4 regions of the Pseudoalteromonas marina genome follow, and region 3 is predicted to be linked to each of the others. Evidence: predicted binding sites of a transcription regulator. Region 3 holds the regulator's gene; each other region holds the start of a gene.

Region 1 (3,412 bases), 370 kb from region 3:
AGCTTATCTGTTATTGAAACAAACAGCGATGAAAATAAAGGGGTCGTTGAGTTTAAAGCTACCTATTTTTATCAAAACCTATATTGTGTGTTACATGAGCGCTCTCAATTTATAAAAGAGCAACACCAGTGGCGATATCTCGATGGTATTATATTTCCGGTCGCTGATATGAAAGTTGGCAGGAATGATGATTGCCCTTGTGGCAGCGCAAAAAAATACAAAAAATGCCATAGCGCGTAATCCCCTCTTTTTAAGTGAAGTACATTATTTACTTCACTCCGTTGCTAATTAAATACTCACATTTAATGCATGGCTTCGTAAATTTATTAAACACAACTCCCTTTATAACCTTTTAGATTTAGTACTAACTCTATTAATGAAGTGGTTAATATTGAGGGAAAAGGTAGCATTAATAACAATTTAACAGTTAAAGCCCTAAAACGATGAAAAACACTTTGAACTAGCTCAAAAGAAAAAAGCTTGAAGGTAATCTATAGGCATAAAAAATGGGCCAATGGCCCATTTAAATAATTTGATATGCACAAATATTACTCGTCGTTATCAAGGTCTAGCTGTTGACGCTGTGCAGGTTTTGCCAATATTTCTAAGTAAAAAGACATCAATTCTTGCTTTTCAATATCGCTAATACAGTTGCTGATTTCAGCTACATGAACCACTTGCGCATCTTCAACCGTTTTACCAAACTTACAGTCAAATGCCCAGTAATCTGCATCTTCTGGTAGAGTTTTGTTGCGCTCTCTTTTCAAATATTTTTTCACTTCATGCTTTGCAGCATCAACCATACGAGGGTATTTGATTTTCTCGTGATTTAGCGTGAATGTTTTCTTCATTACGTTCCTAATTACCTTGGTTTAATGATAACGGCATTCATGTCATACCATTTGTAGCCATTATAGCAATTGCATTTAATTTTTGGATGCTTTTTTTACATTAAATCAATTTTTAGTCAATTCGGATTTGGTGCAGTCGTAAAATTTAATCAGTGATGGGTAGTGTAACTAGACACTATTTGATGAAATCATAAATTATGCCATCGTCAAATGTAATGGTTCACGCTGATTTACGTCTGTTAGAACGTCATAAAAGCCTGCGACATCCATTTTTGGATTATCTATTTCTATTTCGTCTTTTTGTAAACGTCTTCGCACAGCAAGTTCACAATTATCTATAATGGGTAGGGGTATGTGGTTTACATCATCTCTAATCGAAAAGGGCTCAGGGTTTAAACACTGATTTAGCTTTATATCGGCCATGCCTTTATTCTCACCAACCAAAGACAAACGCTGTGCATTAAACTGCCCAATTAGCATATTAAATTCACTGGGTGCTAATGGCTGCTTTGGTCCTGCTCCTAATTGCTCTCTTAACTGCGCTTCTTGAGTTGTGTTTTCTTCAATTTCAGTTTTAGGTAAATGAAATTGACTAAAATCTAAAGCATCTTGTGAAAGCATTGCCAACAGCAATGAAAATTCACCACGGCGGTCTGCATGTACACTTTGGTTTAACCGAGTACTTAATTGCTGCTCTGTGATTAACAAATCATCGATTTGCATAGACTTTAGCCGATTGGAATGAGTAATGAATATTTATCGGCTTTATTTAAATTTTCTTTAGCTTTTTTCTTTACTTAAAGGCACATTTTGCTATTATCAGCGCCGTTGCATTGGAGGGGTTCCCGAGCGGCCAAAGGGATCAGACTGTAAATCTGACGGCTCAGCCTTCGCTGGTTCGAATCCAGCTCCCTCCACCACTTTTCTTACCGCTAAGTTAAGTGGGGCCAAATGTAACAAAAATAGTGTGGAGGGGTTCCCGAGCGGCCAAAGGGATCAGACTGTAAATCTGACGGCTCAGCCTTCGCTGGTTCGAATCCAGCTCCCTCCACCACTTCTTCTATATTCCTATATTCCTATATTCCTATATTCCTATATTCCTATATTCCTATATTCCTATATTCCTATATTCCTATATTCCTATATTCCTATATTCCTATATTCCTATATTCCTATATTCCTATATTCCTATATTCCTATATTCCTATATTCCTATATTCCTATATTCCTATATTCCTATATTCCTATATTCCTATATTCCTATATTCCTATATTCCTATATTCCTATATTCCTATATTCCTATATTCCTATATTCCTATATTCCTATATTCCTATATTCCTATATTCCTATATTCCTATATTCCTATATTCCTATATTCCTATATTCCTATATTCCTATATTCCTATATTCCTATATTCCTATATTCCTATATTCCTATATTCCTATATTCCTATATTCCTATATTCCTATATTCCTATATTCCTATATTCCTATATTCCTATATTCCTATATTCCTATATTCCTATATTCCTATATTCCTATATTCCTATATTCCTATATTCCTATATTCCTATATTCCTATATTCCTATATTCCTATATTCCTATATTCCTATATTCAAATTAGCTTAAAACACCCACTGTAAACTTGTTCCGTTTGCTTTTAGCCAATCTGATGCAATTTTATGATCAGGAAAGAATGCCTCTACTCTAGCCCAAAAGTGCTTACTGTGGTTTAAATGCTGCAAATGAGCAAGTTCATGCACTATTACATAATCAATCACGGCGTGAGGAGCCCCGATTAAGTGCAAGTTAAAAGTTAGCTCTCGCCTGCTGTTGCAACTCCCCCAACGGCGTTTATATATCGCAATACTTAACTTTTGAGGCAATTCTTCTTTCATTATTTTGCAATAATAGCTAATACGCATTTCAATATACGCCGCCAACTTCTCTTCTAAATACTGTTTAATCAAACTTTCGTATTTACCGTTGTGATTTTTTACTCTAGTAGAGTGTGTTACCAACAAAACATTATTGTGTTCTTGAATATCAGATAATGAACTTTCTAAAAAACTTAATTTAACCCACTCAGAAAACATCTTAATTTTATTATGGATAAGGGGATACTGCTTAGTATCGACTGCATTAAGCTGCTTTTTTAATTGTGCTTCAATCCAGGGTTGCTTTTCAAGTAACCAACTATCGATTTGTTTTTGGGCAACAAAATGGGGAGCATATACAGTAACACCTTGATCATGTACCTTTATAGCGACTGTTTTTCTTCGTTTACTTTTTTTTAGCTGGTAATCAAACACTACTTTTTTCTCATTAACCTAATTTTAAGTATTCACTACAAAAATTTATATGCTAATTTGATGTAACCCCATGTTGGTTATCATCTGTGTTATTCATATGATAGCAAAATATTTTTCTATCAGTTTGCATAAAATAAATATAAAAAATAATAACTTGAAAACTATACGTTAAAAAATTGAAACAAACTCATTTTTTATACCGCTCTAGTTAATTAAGTATTTATTTATATGATGAATATATTAAAC
Region 2 (3,412 bases), on a different contig from region 3:
ACGAACTTGACCCACTCCTTGAGCAAGTAGCTCAGCAAAATACTGTGCTACGTAAAAAAATGGAAAGTGGACGAGATCGTTTATTAGAACTGCACTCATCGGGACAAGGCGCCGCCGACTCATTAGTTGCTGATATTGAAAAGCTCGACAACCAGTTTGAGCTGCCCAGCTACATGATTAACGTGTTCGACACCTTTGGTGTAAGCCAAGAAGACAAAGGCGAAAATACAATTATATTAAAGCCTACAGAGCATATGTTAAGTGCGTCATTTCCATCGCTTAAAGATGACGGCATGACAGTGACCTTTGACCGTGATACTGCACTTTCACAAGAAGATGTACATTTTATCAGTTGGGATCATCCAATGGTGCAAGGCACGATGGATATGATTTGTGATGATGACTTTGGTAGCGCATCGGTTGCTTTACTCAAAAACAAAAAACTCCCTGCGGGCACCTTTTTTGTTGAGCTAATTTTTGTAGCCGAAGCAATGGCGCCTAAAGCATTACAAGTGGGTCGCTTTTTACCGCCAACGCCTATTCGTATATTGCTTGATAAAGCCAGTAATAACTTAGGCGAAAACGTCGCATTTGACGGGTTTAACCAACAGCTTTCAGCCGTTGGTCGTCAAACAGCAAGTAAACTCGCGGGTGCGCTACAAAGCGCAATTCACCCTATGATCACAACTGCAAAAGACATGGCACAAGAAAAACTCGAGGTTATTCGTTCACAGTCGCTAGCTAAAATGCAAACGTCTCTTAGCGAAGAGCAAGAGCGATTAAGCGCGCTTAAGCAAATTAACCCTAATATTCGCCAAGAAGAAATTACCTTTTACGATAAGCAACGCACCGAGCTAACTGCACACATTGAAAAGGCGCAGTTACAACTAGATGCAATTCGCTTAATCGTGGTTTCTCACTAAGGTTTTGAGCTTTTAGTTGTTAGTAAAAATTGCAAACAACAGCAGCTAAGTAAAGCGTGGTATTTATACCGCGCTTTTTTATATTCAAAAAAGTATATAAATTAGAAGCCTTCGTACAGGCTATCAATGTTTTCCTTGAGCCTTTGCCCTTGCTACCCTAAAATAGCGTCCTTCAAAATCATTAAGGTCGGCCGTGTTAGTTAATTACAATCCCCCAATGAACCCGTATTTAACCATACTTTTTCAAGACGACGACTTGCTCATTGTTAATAAACCCAGCGAATTATTGACCGTACCGGGTAAAGATCCTAAGCATGCCGACAGCTTAATTAACCGCGTTAATCGCGTGTTTCCAACCGCACGAATTGTTCATCGTCTTGATATGGCAACGTCTGGCATACTCTGCCTTGCTATGAATAAAGCTGCACACCGACATTTAAGCATGCAATTTCAAGATCGCGAAACCGCTAAGCGTTATATAGCTCGCGTTTTTGGTAAGCTTGAACAAAACAATGGCTCGGTTGATTTACCTCTTATTTGCGACTGGCCTAATCGCCCAAAGCAAATGGTAGATCATGAAAATGGCAAGCCATCACTCACTCATTTCAAAGTACTTGAACGAGAAGAAAACGCCACACGCGTAGAGCTCACTCCAATTACGGGGCGTTCACATCAATTGCGCGTACACATGCTAAGCCTTGGCCACCCTATTTTAGGTGACCGACTCTATGCTCATAAAGAGGCGCTTGCAGCCGCACCGCGTTTACAACTCCATGCACAAATGTTGCAACTAAAACACCCGGTAACCGAACAAGTAATGACCTTTGAAGCAGAGCCCGAGTTTTAATGGGCTCAATTACTTAGGAAAAATTAAACTTTTAAACAAGCATGCCGATACCTAACTAATGACGACTGGTTGAGCGTGTTATGGTGTTTTTGCAATTATTTAAAAAGGTTCTGTGTTACATGGCATTTAGCTGTGTAGCCCTTTTAGCACTCTGTACAACGGCTGCAGAACATATTGCCCCGCCTTCTTTATCAAGTATTGAAAATAGCGATATTAAACGCCTTTTACCTACCGACGAAGTAAAAACAATGCTAGCAGGTGAAACTGAATTTTTAAGTTTACGTAGTGAATACATGAGCGCTGATTTTAGAGGGATTGTATTACTTATTCCCGATTGGCAATCAACCCCTACCAACAATGCTGGAATGAGTTACTTACGCAAAGAGCTTAACAATTTAGGCTACACCACCTATGCGATGACCACCCCTGATATTGATTGGCAAGCGAGTAAAATAGCTGAGCCTGCTGCAGAAACAGCACCAAGTGCCGCCACTGAAACAGAGAGTCAAGCCAACAGTGAATCAGAGCAGCCTGATGCTTCAAGTAAAAATGAAGCGCCTCATCATGTGGATGCCATTGAAACCATCAGCGACGAAATACTCGATAACTACAAACTAAATTTACTTGCTCGCTACAAAGCGCTTTACCAAACCGCGATGCAAGAACCCACTAATATCGTTGTAATTGCGCAAGGCACCAGCGCAGGGGTTTTAACTGAGTACTATGCAGACTTTCCACAGGAGCGTATTGATGCGTTTATTAGTGTAAGTAGCTATCTGCCCAATGCAAAGCGCAATAAAAGCTTAAGCCAAACAACGTCTCTTGTTACGCCTGCATTTTTAGATATTTATTACGCCAGCGACAACCGTGATATTTTAATTAACTTAAAAAATCGCCAGCGCTGGGTTAACCGAAACGCTAAGTTTGACTACCGCCAGCGCCAGTTATTTGGGCTTCGTGATCAACCTCAACAACATGCTCGGCTAACAAAAGAAATAGACGGCTTTTTACGCCGCCTTTTTTAAATACTCATAGGCTGCTTGAATGTCTTGGCTTTTTTTAACCGCCAATTCCATCATATGTTTTGGTAAACCTTGCGATACTAATTTATCAGGGTGATGTTGCGCCATTAACTTTCGGTACGCTACTTTTACTTCCCGCTCGGTTGCCCCATCGTTAAGTCCTAAAAGCCCAAGCGCTTGCGCACGATTCATATTATTGTTGGGGGGTACATGGTGCCCTGAGCCTTCTTTATAACTGCTACTTTGCCCTTGCTGCTGTTGGTAACGCTGTTGCTGTTTTCTAAAGTTAAATTCAGCTTGATAGCGTTTAAGTACAAACGCAAAATGAGTTTTAGAAATACCTAACTGCTTGCTTACTTCACTTAATAACTGCTTTTCTCGCTCAGCTAAAATGCCATCAGAAAACGCCATTTGAATTTGTATTTCTAAAAATAATTGCAGTAAGTCATGACGCTTAGCAAAGCGTTCTTTAAAATCATAGACGGTTTCTTTTAATGAAAAGTCGCTTTGTTTACCCGCTTGAAAAGCATGCTGTGCTTCACGGCGTTCTTCGCCTTTCAACCCCATTTCGTCCATAAATAAGCTAGCGGCTTTAATGTGTACCTCGCTTACTCGGCCAT
Region 3 (3,412 bases):
CAACTGGGGCATCAATAACCTCGGCTTGAGGTTCTTCAGTTGAATCAACGGGTGAGTCACCAGCAAGCTCTTCTTCTGTTGGAGGTAAACCTAGTTTATGAAGGGTTTCAAGAAGTTCGGGATCAGCGGGTTCTGGTTTGTCACGATTTTGAATGGTGGCAAACATCTCGTTAATCGTATCGAGAGCTTGTAAAATTACGTCCATCAATTCCGAATTAACCGTTCGTACGCCTTGCCTAAGCAGGTCGAACACATTCTCTGCGCCATGACATGCGTCAACGAGCTCGGTCATAGCTAAAAACCCAGCACCACCTTTTACAGTGTGAAACCCTCTAAATATGGCATTGAGTAATTCGGTGTCCTCTGGATTGTTTTCCAGCTCAACTAACTGTTCAGATAAAAGCTCTAGGATTTCTCCTGCCTCTACAAGAAAGTCTTGTAAAATATCTTCATCGACTTCAAACATGCAGTTACTCTCCTCTTAGAAGCCCAAACTTGATAAAAGATCATCGACTTCATCTTGATCAGATACAACATCATTACGTGATTCTTTATCAATAATAGGGCCTTCTGGACCTGCTAAAGTTTGTTCGTCTAATGGTTCATTTGTTTTTTGTTGTTCTATTTTTTCGGCTTTGCTTTCGCTTTGATCAGCGAAGGCTGTCAAAAGATGAATTAAGCTTTCTTCAACTTCTCTAACAAGCTCAATAACTCGGCGAATAACTTGGCCGGTTAAATCTTGATAGTCTTGTGCCATAAGTACATTAGTCATCAAACTTTGCAGCTCATCGGTTTTATGATGAGAATTGTTCATAAACTTATCAATGCTGTGGCATAACGATTTAAACTCCCCTAACTCAATCTCTCGATTCATTAGGCGATCCCATGTCGGTTTGATATGAGATATTTCATCTGCCAACTGTTGAGCAATTGGTAGGCTAGCCTCAACTGCATCCATTGTTTTATTCGCGGCATTTTCTGTCATTTCTATAACATAATTGAGCCGTTTTTTTGCATCTGGAATAGCATCGGTAGTTAAGTCAGATAAGCGAGTGTCTAGCTCAAAGCTTTTTAAAGCTTCATGCAATTGACGGGTTAACTTTCCAACCTCAGCAAATATTTCAGATTGCTCCTTAGAAGCGGTATCTAAAATTAACTGATTGGCTTTGTCTTGCTCACCGTTTTCAAGAAAAACAACGAGCTGACGAGCTTGTTCTAAAGTTATTTGAGGCGCAGCAAGTGCTGACATAAGCCTCTCCCCCTATCATTAGCCTAAACGTTCAAATACTTTTTCTAATTTAGTTTTGAGTGTTCCAGCAGTAAATGGCTTAACGATATAACCATTAACACCTGCCTGAGCTGCCGCTATAATTTGTTCTTTTTTAGCTTCAGCCGTTACCATCAATACTGGAATGTGTTTAAGCTTATCATCCGCACGTATTGCTCTAAGTAGGTCTATACCCTGCATTCCTGGCATATTCCAATCGGTAACAACAAAATCAAATACTTGATTTTGTAGCATTGGCAAAGCGGTTGACCCATCGTCTGCTTCTTGAACATTAGTGAAACCTAAGTCACGCAACAGATTTTTAATAATACGTCTCATTGTTGAAAAATCGTCAACAACCAGAATTTTCATGTTTTTATCCAAAACATCCCCCAGTGAGGTCTTAACCTTGTTTACTTACTACTAATTTATCCAGTCATTGATTTTAGCTTTAAGCTTAATCATCGCCTGACCATGTATTTGACTTACACGCGATTCACTTACATCGAGTATATGCCCTATTTCTTTTAAATTCATTTCATCGTTATAGTACAAAGACAGCACCATTGCATCACGTTCTGGTAAAGATTTTATTGCACCTAATAAAGACTCGTTAAACCGCTCATTTTTAACATTATTAAACGGTTTGTCTAGCGCTAAATCTTGGCCCACTGGACTGATGGCATCTTCATCAACACCAAGGTCTTCAATACCGAGTACTTTACTTGCATTTACATCGTTTAAGATATGATGGTACTCATTTAACGAAATTTCAAGTTTTTCAGCAACTTCTATATCTGTTGGCTCACGGTTTAAGCTTTTTTCTAAAAAAGCAATTGTTTCGGCCACCAAACGGCTTTTACGATGTACTGAACGGGGTGCCCAATCGCCACGTCGCATCTCGTCAAGCATTGCCCCACGAATACGAATCCCCGCAAAAGTTTCAAAGCTAGCCCCTTTGGTTGCATCAAAACTTTTAGATGCTTCAATCAGACCTATCATTCCTGATTGTATTAAATCGTCCAGCTGCACGCTGGCTGGTAAACGCGCTATAAGATGACATGCCACTTTTTTGACAAGTGATGCATGTTTTTCAACAATCACATTTAAATTTTGTGCTGATTGATATCCCATAACTTTATTCACCAATGTTGTCATAATTAGCCGTTTACTAGTTTCTCTATGAAAAACTCCAGATGACCTGATGGTTGATTAGGTATTGGCCATTTAACTGCTTTTGTTGCTAACGCTTGAAACGCAAGTGCCGCAGGCGAATTTGGAAAAAGCTCTACAATAACTTTTTGGCGACGCGTTGCTTTGCGCATATTTTCGTCGTAGGGAACCGTTGCAACCAGGTCCATTGATACATCTAAAAAGCGATCGGTCACTTTGGAAAGTTTAGCAAATAACTCTTGCCCTTCACGCATACTGCGGACCATATTTGCAACAATTTTAAATTTGTATACGCCATGCTCGCGACTCAACACTTTAATTAGCGCGTAAGCATCTGTAATCGATGTGGGCTCGTCGCATACAACAACCATGACGTCTTGTGCCGCGCGAGAAAAGCTCAGCACCATGTCTGAAATACCTGCGGCTGTATCGACAATTAAAATATCAAATTCTGTATTTAATTCACTAAAAGCCCGTATAAGTCCCGCGTGCTCTGAAGGCGACAATTCAACCATGCTTTGAGAGCCTGACGTTGCGGGTACAATCTTTATACCTGCGGGGCCTTCAACTAAAATTTCATCAAGTTCACATTCACCAGATAAAACATGTGATAAGTTACGTTCAACACGTAGCCCTAGCATAACGTCACAGTTTGCTAAGCCTAAATCGGCATCAAGAACCAACACTCTGTTACCTTGCTGGCCTAATGCAATTGCAGTATTCAGAGAAACATTTGTTTTTCCTACTCCACCTTTACCGCCAGTGACAGCGATAACTTTTACGCCGTTGTTATTGTTTTGACTCATTTTGCGCAGGCCACTTGCTTGATCTAATACTGTGTTAATCATACATCCCTACTGTGCTTGGCGCCACTGCTTGGTGCCTTGAATGTTGTGCTTTTGCTCTTTTTAAATAGAGTTGCTCAGCCTTTTTAACTAGTTTTTCAGCATTTGCAACTCGAATATCTTCTGG
Region 4 (3,412 bases), on a different contig from region 3:
CTAATAAACCTGACTCGGTTAGTAGATAAATAACTCTATTTGCTATTGCTGCACCGGAATCCACCAGCTGAATGCTGTTTTTAAAGTGCTCACTAATCTGCTTTGTAAGTATCGGAAAGTGAGTACACCCCAATACAAGCACATCCGTTTGCTTTTCAATACTCAAGCCTTCAAGTACAGCATGTAATTTATTTGTATCTAAATAGCCATTAAAGAAAAGTAATTCAGCAAGGTTTACCAACTCAACACTGCTATATAAGTTAACAGTTACATTACTAGCGTGCTGCGCTATTAACTTTTTTGTATATGAGCTCACTATTGTGGCAGGTGTTGCCAGTAAAGCAATATGATTTGAACGTGTTAATTCTGCGGCGGGCTTGATTGCTGGTACAACACCAACTATGGGTATATCTGTAATTTTGCGTACAGCACTTAATGCCGATGTGGATGCCGTGTTGCATGCTATTACAATTAAATCGACGTTTAGCTTGTTTGACTTAATGAAATGAATGAGCGAACACAAACGATTAATAATTGTTTGTTGTGTTTGAGCTCCATAAGGTAAGAAAGCATTATCCATAAAATAGCTATATTGAGCATTCGGGATACGTTGCTTTATATGATCAAGTACTGTTGTGCCACCAATCCCTGAATCAAAAACCATTATATGCGCTGACAAACGACCGTTCCTATTATTAGATTAGAACGGCAGTTTGCCATGTGATTTTTGCAAAAGAAAGTAGTTTAATGTTGAGGTTAAACTTCCTCTGCTGTTTGCTTTGTCGCGCTATTTAACTTATTAAGGTTTTCAAACATAGCTTTTGTGTAATCAACCAGTTTATCGATCTCACTTTGATCTTCATTAAGCCACTGCATAATACCTGATAATTGATTTTGAATACCTAGCTCGGTTGCTTTAGAAAATGCCTCTCGGAGGTCATCATTAAAAGGCGCTACTTTATCTGCAATTACTTTTTCTGGAGCCGGTTTATTTTCTTCGTAACCCTTTATTGCAGCAACTGTTTTGGTTTGGCGTAAATCCATTGAAAATGCGACAAGTTGTTCATTGCCTAAACTAAGCTCTTGGGCCTCTTCAAATGCCTGCTCTAAATCGCCGCTAAAAAAGGTCTTACTTACGTTTTGTAGGTTTTCCATTAACTCATTAATTGCTTCTTGCTCTTTATCATTAAGGTCGCCGTTAACTGACATTGAAAATGAAAGTTCTCTCGATTGTGATGATTCACTTACGAATGCCTCCCCTCCCTCACCACGCTGATAACTACTAGCAGACTGAGATTTAAACGCATCGGCAAAACTTATTGTTACTTCATCACCTTCTGCTGTGGTGAAACTGTACTGAGCATTATTACTTAAGCTTGCGTATTGTGCTTGAGTTACCCCCACACTAGCGGGCATTGGGTTGAACAAGTTATCTTCAAACTTATCAAGGCCATCAAAAATACCTTCTTTTGATTTGTTGATACCCTCTTGGGTTTCATCGTTTAGAACGCCGGATTCTTTTAACTCATCAACAGCGTCATCAATACCTATTTGCACTCCCTTACGGGCATCACTTAGCATACCTTTTAATTTATCGTCATCGGCACCATCAGCTTTTGCTTTATTAACGGCGCCGGTGACAAAGTCGAGTACATTTTTAACAATTGCTTCAAAATCAAAAAGGGGCTTATCTGCTTTTTTTTCTTGAACAGGCAAACCAAGCTGCTCTGCCATTTTATCACCTAAAACTTTAGCAGCTAATTCTTTACCTCGTTGCTGATAGCTGTCTTGCGGAGACGCGATGGTAGGTTGTTGTACATCAGCTTTGTTGTTGAATTTGTTTATGTTCTGGCTTGGTACAAAGCCATAGTTGCCTATTTTCATGAATCGTCTCCTGAGCGTGCGTAGTTTATTATCGGCCAGGGCATAAAAAACTAAAGTAAACCGTGCAAAAAAACATCATTTATTCTAGCCAAAACTAGACAAATGCGAACCGCTCCCTACAATAGCGCCGATAAACAGATCTTAGATAAGGTAGTAACGCGAATGGCAGTTATTAAAATAGATACCACACAGTACCAAGCGCAGTTAAGTGAAAAAGAACAGCGTATAACTTCACAGTTTCAACGTTTTGGTGTGGAGCAGCTAGAAGTATTTAGCTCGGAGCCAATTAACTACCGCCAACGTGCCGAATTTAGAGTATGGCATGATGGAGACGATCTGTTTCATATAATGTTTGATCAGCAAACTAAAGAAAAAATACGCGTTGATACGTTTGACCCTGCGGCACCGCTTGTTGGTGAAATCATGCAGGTGATGATTGAAAACCTTAAACCATGCGAGGTTTTACGCCGAAAGCTATTTCAAATAGATTACCTGTCTACACTCAGTGGTGAAATTTTAGTGAGCTTGCTTTATCACAAGCCGCTTGATGATGAATGGCTACGTGAAATTAAGTCACTAAAGGCAAAACTGAGTGAAAAATATAAAATAGATTTTATTGGCCGAGCACGTAAGCAGAAAGAAGTGCTAGGTGATGACTTTGTAACAGAGCAATTAACTGTAAATGGCCAAGAACTAATTTACCAACAAGTAGAAAATAGCTTTACGCAACCTAATGCAAAAGTAAATATAAGTATGCTTGAGTGGGCACAAGATTTATGTAAACCACTTAAAAATGATTTACTAGAGCTTTACTGCGGTAATGGTAACTTTTCTATTGCGCTAGCGGGGTCTTTTAATAAAGTACTCGCAACTGAAATATCTAAATCGTCTGTTCACTCTGCTCAATATAATATTGCCAAAAACAATGTAGACAACCTAGATATTATTCGTATGTCGAGCGAAGAGTTTACTCAAGCAATGAATGGCGAACGTACTTTTTCTCGTTTAGACGGTATTGACCTAAAAAGCTATGACTGCCAAACCATATTAGTCGACCCGCCACGCGCTGGTATGGATGAGTTAACCTGTGATTTAGTGGCTAATTACGAAAACATAATTTATATATCGTGTAATCCTGACACACTGGAACGCGATTTAGATCATTTAACGCGTTCGCATAACGTTAAGCGCTTTGCGATATTTGATCAGTTCCCTTATACACATCACATAGAGTCGGGTGTGTTTTTGCAGAAAAAGTAACTGTGAGTAAAAATTTACAGTCATAAAAAAGCTCCTATAAAGGAGCTTTTTTGTATTATTTTACTTGCTTGCCAAGTAATTAATTAATTTACTGATATCTTCAGGAGCTGTAACACCTGATTCACGGCCTAAGTTTAATTTATACTTACCGTTTACGATAAATGTGGGTACACCACGAAGAGCACCTTTTTCTTTAAAGTATTCTTGATCGCGCTTCATCTTAGAACTTAATGTACGAACCGAAAAGCTTTTAAATAACTTATCAAAC

Evidence for each region. The regulator FliA, encoded in region 3, starts transcription of late flagellar genes. The targets are predictions, from matches to a motif close to CTAAAGNTNNNNNNNNNNNNGCCGATA.
Region 1: PMAN_RS04915 (VC2046/SO_2500 family protein) is a predicted target of FliA. The motif match lies at 1,609-1,635, and genes of this name have one in related genera.
Region 2: PMAN_RS12415 (DUF3530 family protein) is a predicted target of FliA. The motif match lies at 1,794-1,820, and genes of this name have one in related genera.
Region 4: PMAN_RS14275 (DUF5610 domain-containing protein) is a predicted target of FliA. The motif match lies at 1,914-1,940, and genes of this name have one in related genera.

The regions. Positions count from the first base shown of each region.
Region 1 covers NZ_AHCB03000005.1:1,028,732-1,032,143, reverse strand. The annotation lists gene PMAN_RS04925 (YchJ family protein) at 1-240, shown strand, start outside; gene PMAN_RS04920 (DUF6172 family protein) at 549-851, opposite strand; gene PMAN_RS04915 (VC2046/SO_2500 family protein) at 1,047-1,574, opposite strand; tRNA gene PMAN_RS04910 (tRNA-Tyr) at 1,687-1,771, shown strand; tRNA gene PMAN_RS04905 (tRNA-Tyr) at 1,821-1,905, shown strand; gene PMAN_RS04900 (M48 family metallopeptidase) at 2,480-3,166, opposite strand.
Region 2 covers NZ_AHCB03000007.1:264,185-267,596, forward strand. The annotation lists gene rapA (RNA polymerase-associated protein RapA) at 1-923, shown strand, start outside; gene rluA (bifunctional tRNA pseudouridine(32) synthase/23S rRNA pseudouridine(746) synthase RluA) at 1,117-1,770, shown strand; gene PMAN_RS12415 (DUF3530 family protein) at 1,890-2,795, shown strand; gene djlA (co-chaperone DjlA) at 2,778-3,412, opposite strand, start outside.
Region 3 covers NZ_AHCB03000005.1:663,312-666,723, reverse strand. The annotation lists gene PMAN_RS03150 (chemotaxis protein CheA) at 1-466, opposite strand, end outside; gene PMAN_RS03145 (protein phosphatase CheZ) at 482-1,249, opposite strand; gene cheY (chemotaxis response regulator CheY) at 1,268-1,651, opposite strand; gene PMAN_RS03135 (RNA polymerase sigma factor FliA) at 1,691-2,401, opposite strand; gene PMAN_RS03130 (MinD/ParA family ATP-binding protein) at 2,428-3,288, opposite strand; gene flhF (flagellar biosynthesis GTPase FlhF) at 3,281-3,412, opposite strand, start outside.
Region 4 covers NZ_AHCB03000009.1:3,149-6,560, forward strand. The annotation lists gene murI (glutamate racemase) at 1-679, opposite strand, end outside; gene PMAN_RS14275 (DUF5610 domain-containing protein) at 757-1,884, opposite strand; gene trmA (tRNA (uridine(54)-C5)-methyltransferase TrmA) at 2,047-3,144, shown strand; gene PMAN_RS14285 (thiol:disulfide interchange protein DsbA/DsbL) at 3,205-3,412, opposite strand, start outside.